2 regions of the Streptococcus sp. 27098_8_113 genome follow, and region 2 is predicted to be linked to the other one. Evidence: riboswitches for the same ligand, from Rfam matches in the RefSeq annotation. Region 2 holds a riboswitch; the other holds the start of a gene.
The links. Region 2 has a riboswitch for preQ1 ahead of O3644_RS01535 (QueT transporter family protein). Riboswitches for the same ligand answer to the same signal wherever they lie in the genome.

Region 1 (4,181 bases), on a different contig from region 2:
CATTTTCTGTTGAAATGGATAAGGTGAGGCCGGTCGAAGAAATTCCCAAACTACCAGCCATCTTGATAATGGCAGCCAACTCGTTTTTGTCTTTTACAGATAAGCTTAAAAGCTCTTCTTTTACTTTTACTGTAAAGCTCATTTGCGCACCTGTATAATCTGCATCAATTCATCCACAAGTAACTCTCCGTCATGGAAAGCTCCGCCATTTTCCAATCGAAGGAAATTCGATGAAATGACACGCGGAACTTGCTCTTGCAGCCCTCGAAAATTATGCTCAACCTGAACCAGATATTCATCAAATTTATTGCTGTTCATATACTCACGCGGAACTGGCTCGATATTGACCAAGACAGTATCAATGAACTTTTTACCCAAATGACGATGCAGTACTTGAACGTGGTCGCTATCTGAAAAGTGCTCGGTTTCGCCGCGCTGGGTCATAATGTTGCAGACATAGGCTACTTCTGCCTTAGTATCTAAAATAGCTTGGCCGATTTCTTCGATTACGAGGTTTGGCAAGATGGAGGTAAAGAGAGAACCCGGTCCCAGCACCACCATATCGCTATCTAAAATGCTCTGGACCACCTTTCTACTAGCAACAGGCTTTTCATCATCATAGGTATTGGTCACATAGACCCGCTCAATCATACCAGCCTTACTGGCTAAATTACTCTCACCGACAACTTCCGTTCCATCAGTAAACACAGCATGCAGAGTCAGTGGAGTGTCGCTTGAAGGGTAGATTTTACCTGTTGTATGGAAAAACTTGGTTAGAAGCTGCATGGCATTATAGGTCGAACCCTGCATTTCGGAAATGCCTGCAATAATCAGATTCCCAAGGGGATGACCTGCTAGAACGCCGTCTCCTTTGGCAAAGCGATACTGGAAGACCTTCTCATAAAACTTTGGCATGTCAGACATGGCGACCAAAACATTTCGCAAGTCACCCGGCGGCGTCAGCTGCTGGATGTTCTTACGCAGCTCACCAGAACTGCCGCCATCATCTGCTACTGTGACAATGGCTGTGATCTCCACATCCTTTTTCCGCAGGCTGTTTAAAATGACTGAAATTCCTGTACCGCCGCCGATAACTGTAATTCTCGGTTTTCTCATGAGCGGTTCACCGTTTCCTTCCGGCGATTTTTGTCGCGATGACTGGCATTAACTGGCCAGTTTTTCGCTAAATCATCCGCCAAACGCTGTGCAAAGGCCACACTACGGTGCTGTCCACCTGTACAGCCAACTGCAATAGTCAGTACAGACTTTCCTTCCTTTTGATAGCCGGGCAAAATCGGCACAATCAGGCCCAGCAAATGCTGGTAAAACTCTTCTGACTCCGCATGGTTCATGACATAGTCAAAGACATCCTTGTCCAAGCCTGTCTGATTGCGCAGCTCAGGTTTATAGTAGGGATTTGGCAGGAAACGCACATCAAAAACCAAGTCCGCATCCAGAGGTAAACCATATTTAAAACCGAAACTCATAACCTCGATGCGGAAACTGTGCAGATCAGCCTGGTTTGAAAATTGTTCAGAGATGGTCTTTCTGAGCTCCCGTGGTGTCAGTTCCGTCGTATCTACAACATTTTGACTGAGATTTTTCAGAGGAGCTAAAAGTTCGCGCTCCAGTTTAATACCATCTAAAATTCGCCCGTCGGCGGCCAAGGGATGACTGCGTCTAGTTTCCTTATAGCGAGCCACCAACTCCTTGTCGGCCGCATCCAAAAATAGAATTTTAAAATCAATTTCCGTGCTTCTTTCTAGCTCATCCAGAATATCCTGAATCTCCAAAAAGAAGGAGCGACTCCTCATATCAACAACCAGAGCCAACTTATCATTGTCCTTTGTTCCTTCGACCAACTGCAAAAACTTTGGTACTAGGGTCGGCGGCATGTTATCAATGGTAAAATAACCCAAATCCTCAAAAGACTGGATAGCGACAGTCTTTCCGGCACCGCTCATTCCTGTCACAATCACTAATTGAATCTTGTGTTCAGCCATTCTTTCTCCCTTCGTCTAACATTTTATTTCTAAAAAAGGACGGGAAACTTCTCCCGGTCCCAATCATTTATTCTACGATCTCAGCAATGACTTCGATTTCGATTTTTACATCACGAGGCAAGCGAGCCACTTCTACTGCCGAACGAGCTGGAAACTCGCTTTTAAAGGCCGTTTTGTAGACCTCATTAAATGGCACAAAATCATTGATATCACTTAGGAAACAGGTTGCCTTGATCACATGGTCAAAATCTGTTCCAGCTGCTTCCAAAATAGCTCCTACATTTTTTAAAACTTGCTGGGTCTGCTCTTCAATCGTTGCACCTACAATTTCTCCTGTCTCTGGTGACAAAGGAATCTGACCACTTGCAAATAAAAGGTTGCCAACGATTTTTCCTTGAACATATGGTCCGATTGCTGCTGGTGCTTTATCTGTTTGTACTATTTTTGCCATTGTATTCTCCTCATTTCTTTTATTTTACTTATTATATCATAAAGTCAAAAGACTGACTATTCTTGTCCTCCTTCCCATTGACTTTTAGGAGATTTTTCTTTATGATAGTAAATGCATAATTCAAAACACTTGTTTTGGACTGGTTCGCAAACTTCCCAGTATAAAAAACTAAGTACCCTTATATTCTAAAGTAATGTAATTGCGCATAGTTTTTTCTGGTGTCCTGCCACTTTGGCAGAACTAACTGAGAGGTTGAGACGGAGGTTTCAGCCTTATTTTATTTCTCAAAAGGAGGACCTATGAAAAGAAAAGTTATTATTGACTGCGATCCCGGCATAGACGACAGCCTAGCCCTGCTCTATGCCCTGCAACACCCTGACTTAGAGGTCGTTGCTTTGACCATAGTTGCTGGAAATGTCCCAGTAGAACTTGGTCTTGAAAATGCCTTTAAAATCCTAGAAAGGCTGAATCGGCTAGATATTCCAGTCTATGCAGGAGCCTACAAGCCCTTGGTTCGTGACTTCGTCTCCGCTCAGGACACCCACGGCATGGATGGATTGGGGGAAAGCGGGATAACAAGAAGCAGCTCCACCCAAGCCCAGCCACAAGCAGCTTATGACTTTCTGGCTGACTATTTCCAGAAAAATAGTGACGCTTCCATCATTGCACTGGGGCCTTTGACCAATATTGCTTTGGCTCTTAGGAAAAATCCTAACCTTGGGCAACATCTAGACCGATTTGTCACCATGGGCGGCAGCTACAAATCGCACGGCAACTGTTCACCCGTAGCGGAGTACAACTACTGGTGCGATCCGCATGCAGCCCAAGAAACCTACGAAAAACTTGGAAAGAAGATCGAAATGGTCGGTCTAGATGTCACGCGAAAGATTGTCTTGACGCCTAATCTCTTGAAATATATGCGTTTTATCAATCCTGAAGTCGCTGACTTTATCGGAAAAATCACTCGTTTTTACTGGGATTTTCATTGGGAGTATGAACATATCATCGGCTGTGTCATCAACGATCCCTTGGCCGTTGCCCATTTCCTGCATGAAGACCTTTGCCAAGGCTTTAACTCCTTCGTCGATCTTGCAACGGAAGGCATTGCCATGGGACAAACGCTGGTTGATGCCTATCATTTTTATGGTAAGGAAGCCAATGCTAAGGTGCTGACCCAAGTAAACAGCCACCTCTTCTTTCAGGATTTTCTCTCCGTGATACTCAACACGTCAAAGGAAATCATCTGCCAAGATCTAGAAACTTTAAATTTAGGATAAAATTATGAAAAAAACAACACCATTTACCATCACATTTACAGCTATCTGCATCGCTCTAAACTATATCGGAGCTAACATTGCCCTTTTTCTAAAACTTCCTGTTTATTTGGATACTTTTGGAACGATATTGGCTAGCCTCATTTTAGGACCTATTGTGGGAGTAGGAACTGCGGTTGCCAGTGCTCTTATTAGCGCTTTTACAACGGACATTTCTGCTATTTATTTCTCTCCAGTAGCCATTCTTTTGGCTCTGCTCGTCTCAGTCTTTTTCACTGCTGATTCAAAACCAAGACTAAATCTTCTCTGGAGAACAGTTCTAGTCTCTCTGCCAGCAACTGCTTTGGCCTCTCTGATTACTGTGATAGTCTTCAAAGGAATTACCCCAAGCGGCTCTAGTATTATCGTTCAGGGCTTACATGGATTCGGCCTAGATCTGGTCACCAGCACCAT
Region 2 (4,181 bases):
AAAATCTGTTATACTATCTTCAGAAGGAGGAGGTATGTCAATTTTACGTGAGATTGGAATCATTGCTCGGGCCTTGGATTCCATCGCTAATATTGAGTTTCGTGACATAGATTTGGCGCGGGGGCAGTATCTCTATCTGGTGCGGATTGCGGAGAATCCTGGGATTATCCAGGAGGAGCTGTCAGACTTGCTCAAGGTAGATCGCTCGACGGTGGCTCGTTCAGTCAAGAAGCTTGAAAGCAAAGGATTAGTGGAACAGCGACAAGCTGCCAATAACCGCAAGAACAAGGAATGGTTCGTCACTGAAAAGGGTGCGGCTCTCTATCCTTTCATCCTGGCGGAAAACGAATATTCGGAGCAGGTTGCGTTGGAAAAATTTTCAGAAACTGAGCGGAAAGAGTTAGAAAAGTTGCTAGTTCGCGTCCGAGAGAATATTACCAAGGACTGGGAGCTGGTCAAAAAAGGTCAGAAAAGAAATTATTGAGGTAGAACATGAAAATTGCAGTTGAAAATGAATTTTGGGCTTTGTTTCCAGAAGCGCAGATTAGTGTCTTAGTGGTCAAGGGGCTGGATAATAAAGTGGATGAAAGTAAGGATCCTTATTTTAAATCCCTGCTGGATAAGGGCGCAAAGCGAGCAGCAGACTTTATTCCAGATGAGAATTTCACTCAAAATGATGTCATTCAGGAGTGGCGGCAGGCTTTCAGCAAATTCAAGACCAAAAAAGGAGCGCGTTCCTCTATCGAAGCCCTACTCAAGCGGGTTAGTCAAGGACGGGAATTTAACCCCATCAATCCTTTAGTAGATATTTATAATAGTGTTTCCCTCTCTTATGCGGTTCCATGTGGCGGTGAAGATTTGGACAAGATTGTCGGTGGCCTTTATCTGGGTAAGGCCAAGGGTGGCGAAGCCTTTTTCCCACTGGGATCTGAGACTGATGCACCAGCTTTACCGGAAGAAATCATCTACTATGATGATGAGGGAGCGGTCTGCCGTTGCCTTAACTGGCGAGAAGCGCAGCGGACCATGCTGACAGAGGAGACCAAGGAGGCTATCTTGGTTATCGAGGCTATCAATGGAGAGCAGGCAGCGCGTGCCAAATCAGCTATGACGGAACTCCAGACTCTAATTGAGGACTATTTTGGTGTCAAAGGTGATATTACTCATCTGACAGCTGAGTATCCAAGTTTGGAAATATAAAATAAAATTGGACCAGAATTATCTGGTCCAGATTTGTTTTTATAGGAGAGTAAGCCGAGTCATCTTATTTTGCCTTGTTTTTAAAGACAAAAATCTTGCTGAAGACGTAGTTGAGAATGATAATCAGCACTTGAGCTATCAAGGTTTCAATGGTGTTGACCATCTTAATATCGTTGTGGACGAATTGACCGATAATCTGCGGGAAGCTAGTGACAAAGATAAAGGTTAGCAGTAAATTCAAGGCCATAGTAGCCAGGCGGGCTGTGAAAAATTTGACCAATCGCACTGGCCAGCCCTGTCTATTTTGCTTGAAAACGATAGTATCGTTGGTCACAAAGGCAAAGAGAATACCCAGAATATCACCAATAATCGTAGCCAGTAGTTCGTTTCCCGTCAGTTCATAGCAGAGCATCCGACTGACAACGGATACGACAGTGGTTGCCACACCAAAGAAGAGGTAGGATAGAACCTCATTGTCAAAGAATTTTTTAATCAAAGTTTTCATAAGCATAGTCTATCACATTTCTAGGATTTATGCTATACTAGTGAAGTTGTCGATTTTGGGGAGATAATTTTCCCGTTTGACGCAACCCTTGGCGCTTAACTTCTTTCGCCAAGCATATTACACGCGCTCATGCGCTAAAGGAGAAAACATGAAACAAGAAAACTTATCAGTCCGTGATTTGGTTCAGATTGCCATTGTTGCTGCCATTTATGTGGCCCTTACGATTACGCCCCCTTTAAATGCTATCAGCTACGGTGCTTACCAGTTCAGAATTTCTGAAATGATGAACTTTATGGCCTTTTATAATCGGAAATATATCATGGGAGTGACCATCGGCTGTATGATTGCCAATCTCTATAGCTTTGGAATTATTGACGTCTTTGTCGGCGGTTGGTCAACTTTAGTCTTCCTATCACTAGGTGTTTACCTCTTTAGTCGCTATAAGAATCAATACCTGATTAAAGATTTGATTCGTTTGGATCACTTCTATTTTGCGATTTTCTTTTCTATTTCGATGGTGACAATCGCTGCAGAGTTGTATTTCTTGCAGGGCTTGCCATTCTTCCTGACTTGGTTCACAACGGCTATTGGAGAATTTGCTTCTTTGATTGTTGGAGCTATCATTATTAACCAGATTGCTAAAAGGATTGATTTGACAAAATAAGACAGTAGAGAGCGGATTTCCGCTCTTTTTATGTCCTCTTTTTTAGTGAGAATTCGGAACAAATAGAGGAAGATTTTGTGTATTTGTGATAAAATAGAAGTATGAAAGAAAGAATGTCAGAATTAGTCAAATTGCTCAATCGATACGCTCATGAGTATTATACGGCAGATAGGCCAAGTGTATCAGACAGCGAGTATGACAGACTCTATCGTGAGTTAGTGGAGTTAGAAGAAAAGTACCTAACTGATATCCTACCTGATAGCCCAACGCATCGGGTGGGTGGGAAGATTTTAGAAGGATTTGAAAAATATCCACACCAGTATCCTCTCTTTAGTTTGCAGGATGCTTTTTCACGTGAAGAATTACTAGCCTTTGACCAGCGGATTCGCAAGGAATTTCCTCAGGTTTCCTATATTTGTGAGCTCAAGATTGATGGACTTTCTATTTCCCTGACCTATGAAAAGGGAATCTTGGTAGCAGGGGCGACTCGGGGAGATGGCTCTGTTGGAGAAAACATCACTGAGAATCTCAAGCGAGTCAAGGATATTCCACTGACTTTGAAAGAGCCGCTGGACATTACGGTACGCGGAGAGTGCTACATGCCCAAGGCTTCCTTTGATGCGGTTAATCAGCTGCGGCAGGAGAATGGCGAGCCTGAGTTTGCCAATCCCCGCAATGCGGCAGCAGGAACCTTGCGGCAGTTGGACACAGCAGTTGTGGCCAAGCGTAATCTAGCAACCTTCCTTTACCAAGAAGCCAGTCCGACTGAGGCCGGCAGCCAAGAAGCAGTTTTGAACAAGCTAGCTTCTTTGGACTTCTCAGTTAATCCGATTCATTTTCTAGCGGATTCGATTGATGCCGTTTGGGAGTTTATCGAAAAGATTGCCAAAGAGCGGGACAGTCTGCCTTATGAGATCGACGGTATTGTCATCAAGGTCAATGACCTGGCGGTGCAAGAAGAACTTGGCTTTACGGTCAAGGCACCTAAGTGGGCCATCGCTTATAAGTTTCCAGCTGAGGAAAAGGAAGCCCAGCTTCTGTCTGTTGACTGGACAGTCGGCCGGACGGGAGTTGTGACTCCAACGGCGAACTTGACGCCAGTTCAGCTAGCGGGGACGACTGTTAGCCGAGCAACCTTGCACAATGTAGACTATATTGCAGAGAAGGATATTCGTCAGAAAGACACCGTTATCGTCTATAAAGCGGGGGATATTATTCCTGCTGTTTTGCGCGTGGTGGAGTCCAAGCGGGTCTCAGAAGAGGCTTTGGAAATACCAAGTCACTGTCCGAGCTGTGAGAGTGAGCTGGTGCATTTCGAGGACGAAGTGGCTCTGCGTTGTATCAACCCTCTCTGTCCAGCTCAGATCAAGGAAGGCTTGATCCACTTTGCCAGTCGGGATGCGATGAACATCACGGGTCTTGGTCCAGCAGTGGTCGAGAAGGTCTTTGATAAGGCCTTGGTCAAGGATGTGGCTGGAATTTATCGACTTTCTGTAGAAGATTTGCTGACCTTGGACGGCTTTAAGGAAAAATCAGCGAATAAATTGTATACTGCCATTCAAGCTTCCAAGGAAAACTCAGCAGAGAAATTGCTCTTTGGTCTGGGAATCCGTCACGTGGGAAGCAAGGCTAGCCGGATTTTGATGGAGAAATTCCACGATATGATCAAGTTGTCACAGGCCAGTCAAGAGGAAATATCTTCCATTGACAGCCTAGGGACAGTTATCGCTCAGAGTCTACATTCTTACTTTGAGCAAGAAGGTAGTCAGCTTCTCTTGCGGGAATTGCAAGAAGCTGGCGTCAACCTAGACT

Region 1: it holds a riboswitch for preQ1, as region 2 does, so the genes downstream of both, O3644_RS09610 (nucleoside hydrolase) here and O3644_RS01535 (QueT transporter family protein) in region 2, are expected to answer to the same signal.

The regions. Positions count from the first base shown of each region.
Region 1 covers NZ_JAPVZU010000020.1:21,820-26,000, reverse strand. The annotation lists partial or broken gene whiA (DNA-binding protein WhiA) at 1-142, opposite strand, end outside; gene O3644_RS09625 (YvcK family protein) at 139-1,116, opposite strand; gene rapZ (RNase adapter RapZ) at 1,113-2,003, opposite strand; gene O3644_RS09615 (RidA family protein) at 2,071-2,454, opposite strand; PreQ1 riboswitch class I at 2,588-2,632, shown strand; gene O3644_RS09610 (nucleoside hydrolase) at 2,754-3,731, shown strand; gene O3644_RS09605 (LytS/YhcK type 5TM receptor domain-containing protein) at 3,736-4,181, shown strand, end outside.
Region 2 covers NZ_JAPVZU010000002.1:38,810-42,990, forward strand. The annotation lists gene O3644_RS01520 (MarR family winged helix-turn-helix transcriptional regulator) at 35-484, shown strand; gene O3644_RS01525 (B3/4 domain-containing protein) at 493-1,200, shown strand; gene O3644_RS01530 (GtrA family protein) at 1,265-1,705, opposite strand; PreQ1 riboswitch class II at 1,734-1,856, shown strand; gene O3644_RS01535 (QueT transporter family protein) at 1,854-2,369, shown strand; gene ligA (NAD-dependent DNA ligase LigA) at 2,471-4,181, shown strand, end outside.